DNA from 3 places in the Stenotrophomonas sp. ZAC14D1_NAIMI4_1 genome. Region 3 is predicted to be linked to each of the others. Evidence: predicted binding sites of a transcription regulator. Region 3 holds the regulator's gene; each other region holds the start of a gene.
What was found. Region 3 encodes FliA, which starts transcription of late flagellar genes. Its sites were predicted from a motif close to TAAAGTTTNNCNNNCNNNGGCCGATAA; they were not measured.
Positions count from the first base shown of each region.

Region 1: C1927_RS13040 (methyl-accepting chemotaxis protein) is a predicted target of FliA. The motif match lies at 1,739-1,765, and genes of this name have one in related genera.
Region 2: C1927_RS12835 (methyl-accepting chemotaxis protein) is a predicted target of FliA. The motif match lies at 2,289-2,315, and genes of this name have one in related genera.

Region 1 covers NZ_CP026001.1:2,808,809-2,813,303, forward strand. Annotated here, with positions in the region: gene C1927_RS13020 (hypothetical protein) at 144-392, shown strand; gene C1927_RS13025 (hypothetical protein) at 389-577, shown strand; gene C1927_RS13030 (SOS response-associated peptidase family protein) at 593-1,336, shown strand; gene C1927_RS13035 (hypothetical protein) at 1,485-1,700, shown strand; gene C1927_RS13040 (methyl-accepting chemotaxis protein) at 1,846-3,966, shown strand; gene C1927_RS13045 (sensor domain-containing phosphodiesterase) at 4,156-4,495, shown strand, end outside.
Region 2 covers NZ_CP026001.1:2,769,527-2,774,021, reverse strand. Annotated here, with positions in the region: gene C1927_RS12855 (hypothetical protein) at 1-305, shown strand, start outside; gene C1927_RS12850 (DUF5694 domain-containing protein) at 308-1,396, opposite strand; gene C1927_RS12845 (hypothetical protein) at 1,563-1,838, shown strand; gene C1927_RS12840 (GNAT family N-acetyltransferase) at 1,854-2,264, shown strand; gene C1927_RS12835 (methyl-accepting chemotaxis protein) at 2,538-4,376, shown strand; tRNA gene C1927_RS12830 (tRNA-Leu) at 4,441-4,495, opposite strand, start outside.
Region 3 covers NZ_CP026001.1:2,273,566-2,278,060, reverse strand. Annotated here, with positions in the region: gene flhA (flagellar biosynthesis protein FlhA) at 1-76, shown strand, start outside; gene flhF (flagellar biosynthesis protein FlhF) at 222-1,913, shown strand; gene C1927_RS10545 (MinD/ParA family protein) at 1,900-2,787, shown strand; gene C1927_RS10540 (RNA polymerase sigma factor FliA) at 2,784-3,527, shown strand; gene cheY (chemotaxis response regulator CheY) at 3,585-3,977, shown strand; gene C1927_RS10530 (protein phosphatase CheZ) at 3,977-4,495, shown strand, end outside.

The DNA of each region.
Region 1 (4,495 bases), 540 kb from region 3:
GCCCCCGGACCGCAGCCCTTGCCGCTGGCAGGGGCTGCGCCTGCCGGAGGCCGCGTTGACCTCGCCGCCGCATCGGGCTGACGGTGCCGTCACAGGGGAAAGTGTGACGATGAATGCACCTTCTTCCTGGCAGCCCCTTTCCCATGTCGGACACCGGTCACTTCGCCATTCGCGCCTTCGAGGCCGTCTTCAACATGGCCGGTGGCGTCGAACGCATTACCGCGCTGACGGTGACCTGCAAGCACTGCGATGCCACGACATCGTCTACCGAAGGCAACCTGCTGCATCTTCCCGGTGGCACCCTGTTCCGTTGCGATGACTGCGGCTGCCACCAGGCGGTGAGCAATGCGCGCGTGGCCGACTGGCAACTGCCGCGGGTACTGGGTGTATGAACATGGACGCGCCCCTGACGGCCGGACAGCTGCAGATCCTGCGCGCGATCGCCGATGCGCAACCGGTGAAGGGCGACGACGCCACCTGGGCGGTCACAGCCGGGCTTGCGGTGCAGGCCGAAGACGGTGACATCGACCTGACCCCGCACGGCCGCGACGTACTGCAGGCGCACGCGCCGCACTGACGCGGCGGGGCGGGCATGCGGCGCTTCGTGCAGGCCTTCGTCGACGCGGAAAGCTTTCCCGCTGACCTGCCCGGCGAAGTATCTGCCGCGTTGGCCGGTGCCGATACGCGCTACAACATCGGCAAGGACGGCCACGCATGGGTCTGGGCCGCCGGGGCATCCGATGCAGCCGCGGGCACCGTCGTTGCGGACATGCAGTGGGGCCTGGTGCCGCGCTGGTCGAAGCAGCCGTCCACGCCCTACACCACGGTTACCGCGCGGCTGGAACGCGCGCCACGCAGCCGCATCTTCGCCGATGCCTGGAACAAGCGCCGCTGCATCGTGCCGATGACCGGCTACTTCAAATGGGACCGGCAGCGACGGCCGCCCTGGCCGATGTTCGTCCAGCGCCAGGATGGCGTAGCGCTGCTGGCGGCGGGGCTGTGGGAGCACTGGCAGGATGACGCGGGCCAGCAGCGCGATACGTTTTCGATCCTGACCGATGGCAACCCTGCCATCCCTGCCCCGTTGTCGCCCGATGGCCCGGTGTTCCTCGAGCCCGCCGCGGCTGCGGCCTGGCTCGGCGGCACCCTGGCTACGCCGGCACAACTGCGGCGGCGCGCCCATACCGCTGCACTGGAAGCCACGTACGTCGGCCTCGGCATCCGCGACCCGCGTCGCGATGACTACACGCTGCTCGAACCCGTCGACCCGGATGGGCTGCAGGCCGATGACGTGCCGGCCGACTGGGATGGGGACGCGCTGGACGACGACACGTGAGCGAGGGGGAGCTGTCTGGCTGCAAAGGCATCCAGCCCCTTCGCTGAACCGCAAAAAACACATGGCGTGGATGTGGCTTCCTGCACAGTGCAGGCCATGCATCACCGCCCTGCCCCCCCGCCATGATGCCGTTGCCTTGCAGGCCGGAATGCTGGGCAGCGTGCTGGGCGTGGGCCTGTTCAAGGCACTGGCGCTGTCGGGCGTGGTGTCCGGCTCGTTGATGGGTATGGGGCTGTGGCTGCTGGCGTGCGTGCTGCTCGGCGCCTGGGCGCTGGCCGCTGGATTGGCCTGCCTGGCCCTCAGCCGGCGGGTTTTCGTGCTGATGCTCGCCCTGTCGGCCGTGTTCGTACTCTGCATCGCCTGACCTGCAGGCACCTCCGAAAAAAATCCTGTCCCCGGCGCTAAAGCTTCAGCCTGCGCCGCCGCTATCGTTGTACTGCTTGCCGGGACTCTTTCCTGTGCAGACACGCCCGGCAGTCGGGCCTACAACGACTACCGGATTTCACAAAATGAACACGCTGCGCCGCTTCAAGGTTGGCACCCGCCTCACTGCGGGCTTTTCCATCCTGCTTCTCCTGATCGCCACCATTCTTGCGATCGCCCTGCACAGCAATCACCAGCAGCGGCAACAGTTCGACAACGCCGTGAACGTCCGCGTCACCCGCATGGGCGAGCTGTACGACATGCTCATCATCAACAAGGAACTGCTGCTCCTGCGCCGCGACATGCTGATCAAGCGCGGCCAGGGCCTGGGCGAAGACATTGCCAGGGCGCATGCGATGTCGGAGCGCTACGACCAGATCTGGACCCACTTCACCGAGCGCCCGGCCACCAGCCCGCTGGCCGAAACGATGCGCGCCAAGGTTGCCCAGAAGCAGCAGGCCACCGTTGCACTCAACCGCGACCTCGATGCGGCGATGCTGGCCGGCGATTTCGATGCGGCCAGCACGCAGCTGCTGACCCGTGCCGGCCCGGCTGCCGCCGATTGGAACGCCGCGCTGGCCGAGTTCGCCGAACTTCAGCAGACCCTGGTCGACGAAGCCGCCAAGGAGATGCAGGCACTGGCCGCACGCACGACCGCGCTGCTCAGCCTGTTCGGCATGCTCAGCCTGGGCCTGGGCATCGTCGCCGCATGGCTGATCTCGCGCAGCCTGACCCGCCCACTGGCGCAGGTGCAGGCGTCGATCAGTGCGGTGACCCGCGGCGATCTCAGCATCCGCCACCAGGACGACAGCCCCGACGAAGTGGGCCAGATGCTGCGCGCCACCGACGGCATGGTCGGCCTGCTGCAGCGCTTCTCGCAGCAGACCCAGCTGATGATCGGCAAGCATGCCGCCGAGGACATCAGCCACCGCATGCCGGTGGATTTCCCCGGCGTCTACGGCGAGCTGGCGCAGGGCATGAACACCATGGTCTTCGAGCACCTGGACGCGATCGTCGACGCCATCGAGGTACTGAACCAGTATGCCCAGGGCGACCTCAGCCGCGACGCACGGCGCCTGCCGGGCAGCCGCGCGATGCTGCACGAATCGATGGATGCCGCCAAGGCCAGCCTGCACGCGATCAACCAGGACATCCAGCGCCTGGCATCGGCCGCCGCAGCCGGTGACTTCAGCGCGCGTGGTGATGCCACCGCCTACCGCCACGATTTCCGCCGCATGATCGAAGACCTCAACCGTCTGATGGCCACCGCTGACGGCAGCCTCGGTGCGTTGTCGAAAGTGCTGGGTGCGATGGCCGAGGGCGACCTGACCCGCCGCATCGACGGCGATTTCCAGGGCGTGTTTGCCGCCATGCAGCGCGACACCAACCGCACGGCGGAAAACCTCGCCGGCATCATCCGCCGCATCCAGCAGGCCTCCGGTTCGATCGCCAGCGCGTCCGATGAGATTGCCGCAGGCAACGCCGACCTCTCGCGGCGTACCGAAAGCCAGGCCGCGAACCTGGAGGAAACCGCTGCATCGATGGAAGAGCTGACCTCCACCGTCCGCCAGAACGCCGAGCATGCACAGCAGGCCGATGCGGCTTCGCGCAGTGCCGGCGAGGCCCTGCAGCAGACCGCGCACGCGGTGCAGGACGTAGTGCGCGTGATGGGCCAGATCAACGCTTCTTCGCTGCGTATCGGCGAAATGGTCAGCCTGATCGACGGCATCGCGTTCCAGACCAACATCCTGGCCCTCAATGCAGCGGTCGAGGCGGCCCGCGCGGGCGAACAGGGCCGCGGCTTCGCCGTGGTCGCCAGCGAAGTGCGCACCCTGGCCCAGCGCGCGGCGGCCTCGGCCAAGGACATCAAGGCATTGATCGATGAATCCACTGGCAGCGTGGAAGCGGGCATCACCATCGCCCGCCAGACCGAGGCCGCCATCGGTCAGCTGACCGCTGCCGCGGGCCAGACCGGGCACCTGGTGCAGCAGATCGCCCAGGCCAGCGTCGAGCAGGCGGCTGGCATCGAACAGGTCAACCAGACCATCGCGCAGATGGACGAGGCCACCCAGCAGAATGCCGCGCTGGTCGAGGAAGCCAGTGCAGCCGCGCGCGCAATGGCCGGACAGGCAGCGGAACTGGACCAGGCCGCCGCCGTGTTCCGCGTCTCGGGCCAAGCAGCCACTGCACTCCGGCGCGCGGCCTGATCGGCAGGGACCGATGCGGGCACTCACACTGCCCGCATCGGCCCCGCACTACCATCACGGTGCAGGCCTGAAGCATTCAGCAGGCAGCGGCCTGCCCCCCTTCCCCCGATCCCTGGCGCGCGACATTGTGGTTGCGCTGCCGCGGTCGTTCCGCCTGTGCAGCCTCCTGTACGTTCTGATGTGGTCCTGATGCCCTCCCCCGAACAAGAACGCCTTTCCACCCTGGCCGGCCTCAATGCGCTCGGCGACGTCTCCGGCGCCGCCCTCGACAGCCTCACCGAGCTCGCCACCCACGCCTTCAACGTGCCCGTTGCGTTCGTTTCGCTGCTGGAGGTCGATCGCCAGCGGCTGGTCTCGCGCAAGGGGCTGGACGTCACCCAGACGCATATCCGCGATTCGATCTGCGCCTCTGCCATCGGCATCGCCGAGACGCTGGTCATCGATGACCTGCGCGCGCACCCGCGCCACGCCAGCAATCCGCTGGTGACCGGCGATGCGCAGCTTCGCTTCTATGCAGGCACGCCCCTGG
Region 2 (4,495 bases), 500 kb from region 3:
ACGGCATCGACGTGCAGGTGGTGCATGCGCAGGGAGGCGTCCGCCTGCTGTTGTCCTTCAGCGTGCTGAGCGGTGATGCACGCGTGCAGGTGTTTGCGGCGGGACAGGGCGAGCCGGTGTTTGACGGCTGCCTCGCATCCAGCCCGGGCGCGCGGGTGGTCCGCAATGCAGGGGCCGAGTTCGTCGAGATCGGTGGGGCCGGCAGCTGGCCGCATGCGCGCGGCTACGACATGCAGCAGCCCTTGGAGCATGGGCTGCGCGTGTTCGTCTCGCCCGCGTTGATGGTCAAGACGTTCGGCCCGTAGCGTCAGCGCAGCAGCGGCGCCACATCCACCAGCTGCACATCATGCATCTGGTCCAGATAGGCCTCGTAGTACCACTTGTGTGACGAACCCACGATGGCCAGCATGCGCGTGCCCGGGTGTTGGCCGAGCACGTCGCGGATGTTGGCGACCATGCGCAGGTTGCGGGTTTCCCAGTAGCCCACGTAGTTGCGGCCGAAGCCCTCCGGCGACGGTTCGACCAGGGCAGCGCCGAAGTCGCTGTCGTAGACGTTCTGCGCGGTCTGCGGGGAATTCTCGTGGCGGTAGAGGGCCAGCACGCCGCCTGGCTGGGCCACGTTGTCATCGAAGGGAGCAGAGGCCGCGCGGCGGGCTTTGCTGGCGGGGTTGTCCCACGCGCCGCGGATGGCCTTTGCATAGGCCTTCTGCAGTTCCTTCGGGGTTTCCGTATCGGCAGTGTGGTCATCCACCGACCACAGGCGTTCCAGCGCCAGCCGTGCGGCCAGCTCGGCGGCGACCAGGTTCACCTCGTCCTTGCGCAGCACGCGTGCATCCAGGAAGGCGACCAGTTCCGGGGTCAGGCTGTCGGCCGCGCGGCGTTCGCTGCTGGGCAGGCGCAGCCATTGCACGATGGCCGAACCGCGTTCGCCGGCGGCCAAGGCCACCGCCGCCAGCCGGCGCCGCTGGGCCGGCGTGGCGTCCTTCGGCCATGTCGCCAGCAGCCGCTCCATTTCGGCATTGGCTTGCGGTACATCCAGCCCGGTTGCGGCCTGTGCCGGTGCGGTGTCGACGCAGTAGGTGCTCACGCTGTCGGCGTAGCGGGTCGGGCTGCGGCGCATGAAATCGCATTGCAGGCCCGATACGTTCTCCACTGCGATGGCCGTGGGCTGCCATGCCTGCAGGCGCGACAGCAGCGGCTCCAGCATCGCCGGCTGGAACGAATCGGGCAGGGCGGAGAGATGCGGGCTGCCCAGAACCAGGACGTCATTCACGCGGCCGGCAGGCGGTCCCTTGTGCTCGCCCGGATGGAAGGCGGGGCGATAGGGCGCATCAGCGGCGCCGGCGGCGGCACTGCACAGGCTCAACAACAAGACACACGCGCGACGTTTGAACATGGGCTTCTCCCTGCAATGGATGCATCCGTGATGCAGGTGATGCTGCACGCAGCGACGCGCGATGTAATGGGTCGTTGGTCATTGCAACCTTCCCGGCGCAGCGCGCATCGCTGTAACGGCGGTGGTGGTCCACAATGGCTGCTGCATCCTGCAAACGAACACCGACATGGACGCTGCACTCCCCATTGTGACGATCGCCGCACTGCTCGGTGCCATCATTGGCTTCGTCGGGCCGCTCGGCTGGCGCTGGCAGCTGCTGCGGCTGTCGCCGGCGCTGCTGCTGCCGGTGGCACTGCATGTCCTGCAGCACACGTCGTGGATCTTCGGTGGCGGCGGTGGCTGGGTGACGGCAGCGCTGCTTGTGTGGGTGGGCAGTCTCGGCTACCTGCCGGCCGTGCTGGCCATTGCCGTGCTGCGCTGGATGATGTGGCGTCAACGCTGACCGCGGAGGAACACGATGCTGGTAAGAGTAGGCAATCTGGACGAAGCCCTGCAGGTGCTGCAGGGCGTGGGCGAGCTGGGCCAGGGGCGCACCCATGCCACCTACGCGCAACGCCTGGCCGGGCGCCGCCACCTGGTGCTGGTGGCCGAGCAGGGCGGTGAGCTGGTCGGCTTCAAGGTGGGTTACGCGCTCGATCGCAGGCGTTTCTACAGCTGGGTTGGCGGCATCCATCCGGCCCATCGCCGCCAGGGCATCGCCCAGGCGCTGCTGGAAACCCAGCAGCGCTGGGCAGCCGCGCAGGGTTACGGCTGCATCGAAGTGAAGACCTCGCAGGCCTTCCCGCAGATGGTGGCCCTGCTGGAGCGCAATGGCTACGAGGCCCAGGGCGAGGCCGGGGGCAAGCTGCTGTACCGCCGGGCGTTGTGAAGGCGCGGGTCGTGCAGATCGCCCTAAAGGTGGCGTCCGGCCCGCCGATAACCTGACTGGATCCCGCTCCTGCCTTTCGCTGCTGGACTCCAGGCTGCCCCCGACGGGTGGCCCGCGCTGTGTGTACCGCCTTCCGCAGTCCGCAGTCCAGCTTTACGCGCAAGACGAACAAGGACGCTTCCCCCCCCGCGCGTCTGCAAGTCCAGGCAATTGATGGCCCCGCCGGGCATCCGCCCGCCGGATTGCATTCTATTGGACTCCGAGGAACCCAAGATGCTGATGCCAGGCTTCACGGCGGGTGAGCAGACGCCGGCCGATTCCCATTCCCGTTACTCACCCTGGCGCCTGCTGCTGGGCGCGCTGGGTGCGCAGCGCACCACCACTGATGTGCCCGCGCAGGACCGCCGACAGGATGAGCTTGCCGCGCAGGTGGCTGCCCTGCACCGCGTGCAGGCGGTCATCGAGTTCGCCCTGGATGGCACCATCCTGCAGGCCAACGACAACTTCCTGCAGGCGGTGGGCTACCGCCTTGATGAGATCCAGGGCCAGCACCACGCCCTGTTCGTCGACCCCGAACACGCCCGCAGCGCCGAGTACCGCGAGTTCTGGGCGCGGCTGGCGCGCGGCGAGTTCGATGCCGGCCAGTACCGGCGCATCGGCAAGGGCGGGCGCGAGATATGGATCCAGGCTTCGTACAATCCGGTGCTGGATCGCCAAGGGCGGCCGTACAAGGTGGTGAAGTTCGCCACGGACATCACCGCGCAGAAATTGCAGGCCGCCGATTCGGCAGGCCAGTTGGCGGCCATCGACAAGTCACAGGCGGTCATCGAGTTCAGCCTGGACGGTCGCATCCTGTCCGCCAATGCCAACTTCCTCGCTGCCACCGGCTACACGCTGGAGGAAGTGCGCGGCCGGCACCATTCCCTGTTCGTCGAACCCGACCAGCGCGAGAGCGCCGAATACCGCCAGTTCTGGGAAAAACTGGGCCGGGGCGAGTATGACGCGGGCCAGTACCGGCGGCTGGGCAAGGACGGGCGCGAGGTGTGGATCCAGGCGTCCTACAATCCCATCCTCGATATGAACGGTCGCCCGTTCAAGGTCGTGAAGTACGCCACCGACATCACCGCGCAGGTGCACGAAAACCAGGCCACCCAGCGCGCCGTGGCGCAGACCCGCGAAGTGGTGGCGGCCGCAAAGCAGGGCGACCTGACCCACCACGTGGACATGACCGACAAGCGTGGCCCGATCGCCGATCTCTGCGAGGGCGTCAACGCGCTGGTGGAGGCCATGGCCGGCATCCTCGGCCAGATCAAGTTCGCCGCCGACACCATTGCGGTGGGCGCGAGCGAGATCGCGCAGGGCAACAACGATCTGTCCCAGCGCACCGAGCAGCAGGCCGCCTCGCTGGAAGAAACGGCGGTGTCGATGAAGGGCCTGGCCGAAACCGTGCAGCGCACCGCCACCCATGCACGACAGGCCAGCGAACTGGCCGGTGGCACGGCTGAAGTGGCGGCGCGCGGCGGCACCGTGGTCCATGAAGTGGTCTCGACCATGGCGGTGATCAACACGTCCTCGCGGCGCATCGTCGACATCATCGGGGTGATCGACGGCATTGCCTTCCAGACCAACATCCTGGCCTTGAATGCCGCCGTGGAAGCCGCGCGCGCGGGGCAGCATGGCCGCGGCTTCGCCGTGGTGGCCACCGAGATCCGCGAGCTGTCGCAGCGTTCGGCCAGTGCGGCCAAGGAGATCAAGCAGCTCATCGACGCATCGGTGGCCAACGTCGGCGCCGGCACCGCGCAGGTGGAAAGCGCGGGACGCACCATGGATGAGATCGTGCGCGATGTGCGCCGGGTCAGCGAACTGATGACCCAGATCAGCACGGCGGCACAGCAGCAGAGCGACGACATCCAGCAGATGAACCAGGCCGTCGACCTGATCGACCAGGGCACGCAGCAGAACGCAGCGCTGGTGGAGGAGGCTTCGGCGGCGGCGCGCAGCATGGAGGAACAGTCCGCGCAGCTGCTGCAGACCGTGGCCGGGTTCCGGGTGGATGCGGGGCAGGGCGGCGCGGGCGCGCAGCGGATGCCGATGCTGCGGGTCGTGACCTGACGCCGGGGCGGTTGTGCCTGCAGCAACGCAAAAGGCCAGGTCGATGACCTGGCCTTTTGTTCGATGGTGCCGGTGAAAGGACTCGAACCTTCATGGGGTCACCCCCGGCTGATTTTGAG
Region 3 (4,495 bases):
TCCGTCGCTGTCGGTCCTGGCCTACAGCGAGGTGCCGGAAGACAAGCGCCTGAAGCTGGTCGGAACGATCAGCTGACGCCCGCCTTCCAAGCGCCAGAAAACAGACACCACTTTCAAACCGCACCACACGACAGATTCCAAGGGGAACCCGAACCGTGCAGACCACCGACCACCCGCGTTCCTCGACCGCCACTCCGCCGACTTCGTCCCGTGACCACAGCATGAAAATCAAACGATTCGTCGCCGCCGACATGCGCTCGGCCATGAACCTGGTGCGCAAGGAACATGGCCCCGACGCCGTGATCCTGTCCAACCGCCGGATCGAGGAAGGCATCGAGATCGTCGCCGCCGCCCACTACGACGAGAGTGCCGTGCAGCGTGCGCTGGAAGCCTCGCGCCGCGAGATCGCACCGCCGCCGCCGAAGCCGCGCAGCGCCGCCGATGCCGTGATCGCCGCCGTGACCCGCCGCCGCAGCGCGACCCCGGCCGCCGAGCCGGTGGCCGCCACCACCTCGGCGGTCGCCGCCCTGGCCCGCGCCGCCGTCGGTGCCACCGGCCGCACCCTGGACAGCGCCGACGAGATCGTGCCGACCCGTGGCAGCACCGGTTTCGCCTCCACCTTGGCCCGCGCCAGCGTCAACGAATCGGCACTGCCGGAACAGATCTTCGCCCCGTATGCCGACGCCATCGTCGCGCCGCCGGCCAGTACCGCAGCGGTTGCCGCCGCGCCGATCAACCGCGCCCGCTTCCTGATCGATCCGCCGCTGGAAGATGACAGCGCCGCCCTGCTGCCGCCGCCGCTGCCGCTGCCGGCCCCTGCGGTCGCCGCTGACCCGGTGGAAGCGCCGGTGGAGATGGCCCCGGCCGTGGCCACCGCTGCCATCGTGGAAGCCCCGGCCGCCGCCGCGCCTGCCAACGACGCAGCGCCGCTTGCCGAAGCCGCACCGACGCCGGCACCGGCCCCGCAGCTGGCCCCGGTCCCGGCCCTGACCATGGTGGCCGCCGATGACGGCGAGATCCGCCAGCTTCGCCAGGAAGTGGCCGGCATGCGCCAGGTCATCGAGCGTGAGATGAACCGCTTCACCGACGAGCGCCTGCGTGGCAGTGCGGTGCGCGCCACCGCGCTGGACCTGATGGACGAGTACGGCTTCGATGCCGGCCTCGCCCGCGACGTGGCCATACAGATCCCGCTGGAGACCGAGGCCCACCGCGGCCGCGGCCTGATGCTGGGGCTGATCTCGCGCAAGCTGCCGATCGCCCCGGTCGACCCGCTGGAAGAAGGCGGCGTGATCGCCCTGGTCGGCCCGACCGGCGCCGGCAAGACCACCACCATCGCCAAGCTGGCCTCGCGCTTCGCCGAGAAGCACGCCCCGCGCGACGTGGCCCTGGTGACCACCGACACCCTGCGCGTCGGCGCCCGCGAGCAGCTGTACGGCTACGGCCGCCAGCTCGGCATCGCGGTGCACGAAGCCAACAGCGGCACCGACCTGGACCAGCTGCTGGAGCGCCTGCAGGACTACAAGCTGGTGCTGATCGATACCGCCGGCCTGGGCCCGCGTGATCGCGCCCTTGCCGCCCAGCTGCAGTGGCTGCGGGCCGCCCGCCAGGTGCGCACCCTGCTGGTACTGCCGGCCAATACCAGCTTCGGCGACATGGACGAGGTCGTCCGCCGCTTCGGCGCGGCCAACCTGCAGGGCCTGGTGCTGAGCAAGCTGGACGAGACCGGCCGCTTCGGCAACGCCCTGTCGGTGGCCGTCGACCATGCCCTGCCGATCACCTGGGTGACCGATGGCCAGGACGTCCCGGAGGACCTGCACCGGGCCAGTGCAGCCAATCTCGTACTTCGCCTTGAAGATTTGCGCCGAGCGGCCGATATGCCCTGCAACCCGGAGTTGAACCATGCCGTCGCGTGAGTACGCCAAGCTGACCAATACCTTCCCGCTGTCGGCTACCCGCAGCGAGCCGCTCGGCCCTGTCCGCACCATCGCGGTGACCGGCGGCAAGGGCGGCGTGGGCAAGACCAACGTGTCGGCCAACCTGGCCGTGGCGCTGGCCGGCATGGGCAAACGCACCCTGCTGCTGGACGCCGACCTCGGCCTGGCCAACATCGACGTCATCCTCGGCCTGAACCCCAAGTTCACCCTGGCCGACCTGGTGGCCGGCCGCTGCAGCCTGGAAGACGTGATCATCGAGGGCCCCAACGGCGTGCTGGTGGTACCGGCCGCGTCGGGCCGCCGGCACATGGCCGAACTGGCCCCAGCCGAACATGTCGGCCTGGTCAACGTGTTCTCCGAGCTGGAACGCGAGCTGGACATCATGGTGGTGGACACCGCCGCCGGCATCAACGACGGCGTGCTGACCTTCTGCCAGGCCGCGCAGGACACCGTGGTGGTGGTCTGCGATGAGCCGGCCTCGATCACCGACGCCTACGCGCTCATCAAGGTGCTGTCGCGCGAACGTGGCGTGGATCGCATCCAGGTGGTGGCCAACATGGTGCGCGACCCCAACGAAGGCCGCGTGCTGTACGAGAAGCTGACCCGCGTCTGCGAGAAGTTCCTCGCCGATGTCTCGCTGAACTACCTCGGCTGCGTGCCGCAGGATGACTGGCTGCGCCTGTCGGTGCAGCGCCAGCAGCCGGTGGTCAAGGCCTACCCGTCCAGCCCGGCCGCGCTGGCGATCACCGAGATCGCCCGCCGTACCGCCCGCTGGCAGGCGCCGACCGAACCGCGTGGTGGCGTCGAATTCTTCCTCGAACGCATCCTCAAGCAGCGTGGGGTGACCGTATGAAAGGCGCAGCCCAGTACAAGGAAGTCCAGCGCTCGAGCGCGACCGACGTCATCGCCCAGCACTCGGACCTGGTGCGGCGCATCGCCCACCACCTGGCGGCGCGCCTGCCGGCCAGCGTCGAGGTGGACGACCTGATCCAGGCCGGCATGATGGGCCTGATCGAAGCCTCGCGAAGCTACGACGCCGACCAGGGCGCCTCGTTCGAGACCTACGCCTCGATCCGCATCCGTGGCTCGATGATCGACGAGATCCGCCGTGGCGACTGGGTGCCGCGTTCGGTGCACCGCCGTGCCCGCGACGCGGCCGCCACCATCCGCCGGCTGGAACAGAGCAGCGGCCGTGCCGCCAGCGCCACTGAAGTGGCCGCGGCGATGGACATGCCCCTGCCCGAGTACCTGCGCCTGATGGAAGACGCCTCGCGCGGCCAGGTGCTGAGCCTGGAGTCGCGCATCGAGGACCAGGGCGAGCTGGATACGGTCGCCCAGGGTGGCCCGACCCCGCAGCAGGTGCTGGAGCGTGGCGAGTTCGGCCGCGAGCTGGGCAAGGCCATCGGCCACCTGCCCGAGCGCGAACAGCTGGTGCTCTCGCTGTACTACGAGCAGGAGCTGAACCTGAAGGAGATCGGCGCGGTGCTCGGCGTGAGCGAATCGCGGGTCTGCCAGATCCACGGCCAGGCCGTGCTGCGCCTGCGCGGCCGGCTCAAGGTGTTCGAGGCGGTCGACGCCGGCCTCGAACAATGAACATGCGCGAGGCGGCTGCCCCCGGCCGCCCGCAGTGAACAACAAAGGAACTCTGCTTTGAACAAGAACATGCGCATCCTGATCGTCGACGACTTCTCGACCATGCGTCGCATCGTCAAGAACCTGCTGGGCGATCTGGGCTTCACCAACACCGCCGAAGCCGAGGACGGGCATGCCGCGCTGTCGATGCTGCAGAGCCAGCCGTTCGATTTCGTGGTCACCGACTGGAACATGCCGGTGATGACCGGCATCGAGCTGCTGAAGGCGATCCGTGCCGATGCCAAGCTGAAGACCCTGCCGGTGCTGATGGTCACCGCCGAAGCAAAGCGCGAGCAGATCATCGAAGCGGCCCAGAGCGGCGTCAACGGCTACATCATCAAGCCGTTCACCGCGCAGACCCTGGAAGAAAAGCTGGGCAAGATCTTCGAACGCCTGGCGGCGAGCGCCTGATGGACGCACAGGTCGACAGAAGCGCCCTTGCCCTGCGCCTGCAGGAAGCCCTGGATGCATTGGAATCCGGTGACGAGGCCGCCTGGCGCCAGCGCATCGACAGCCTGGTGGCCGCGCGCACCCAGCCGATGATGAGCGGTCTTTCGCGGCTGGCCCGCGAACTCGGCCAGGCCCTGGGCGAGCTGCCGACCGTGCCCGACGAGGCCGGCGAGCTGGATGATGCCTGCGCACGCCTGGACCACGTCGTGGCGATGACCGAACAGGCCACCCACCGCACCCTGGACCTGGCCGAAGAATGCCGCGCCCTGACCGAACAGCTGCGTGCCGATGGCCTGCAGCCGGGCCAGGACGCGCAGCTGGAACGCATCCGCCACAACCTGACCGAGATCGCCCTGACCCAGAGCTACCAGGACCTGACCGGGCAGATCATCCGTCGCGTGGTCGGCATCGTCCGCCGCGTGCACGAAGGCTTTGGCGCGCTCGGCCTGCCGCCGGAACAGCATCGCACCGACCCTGAA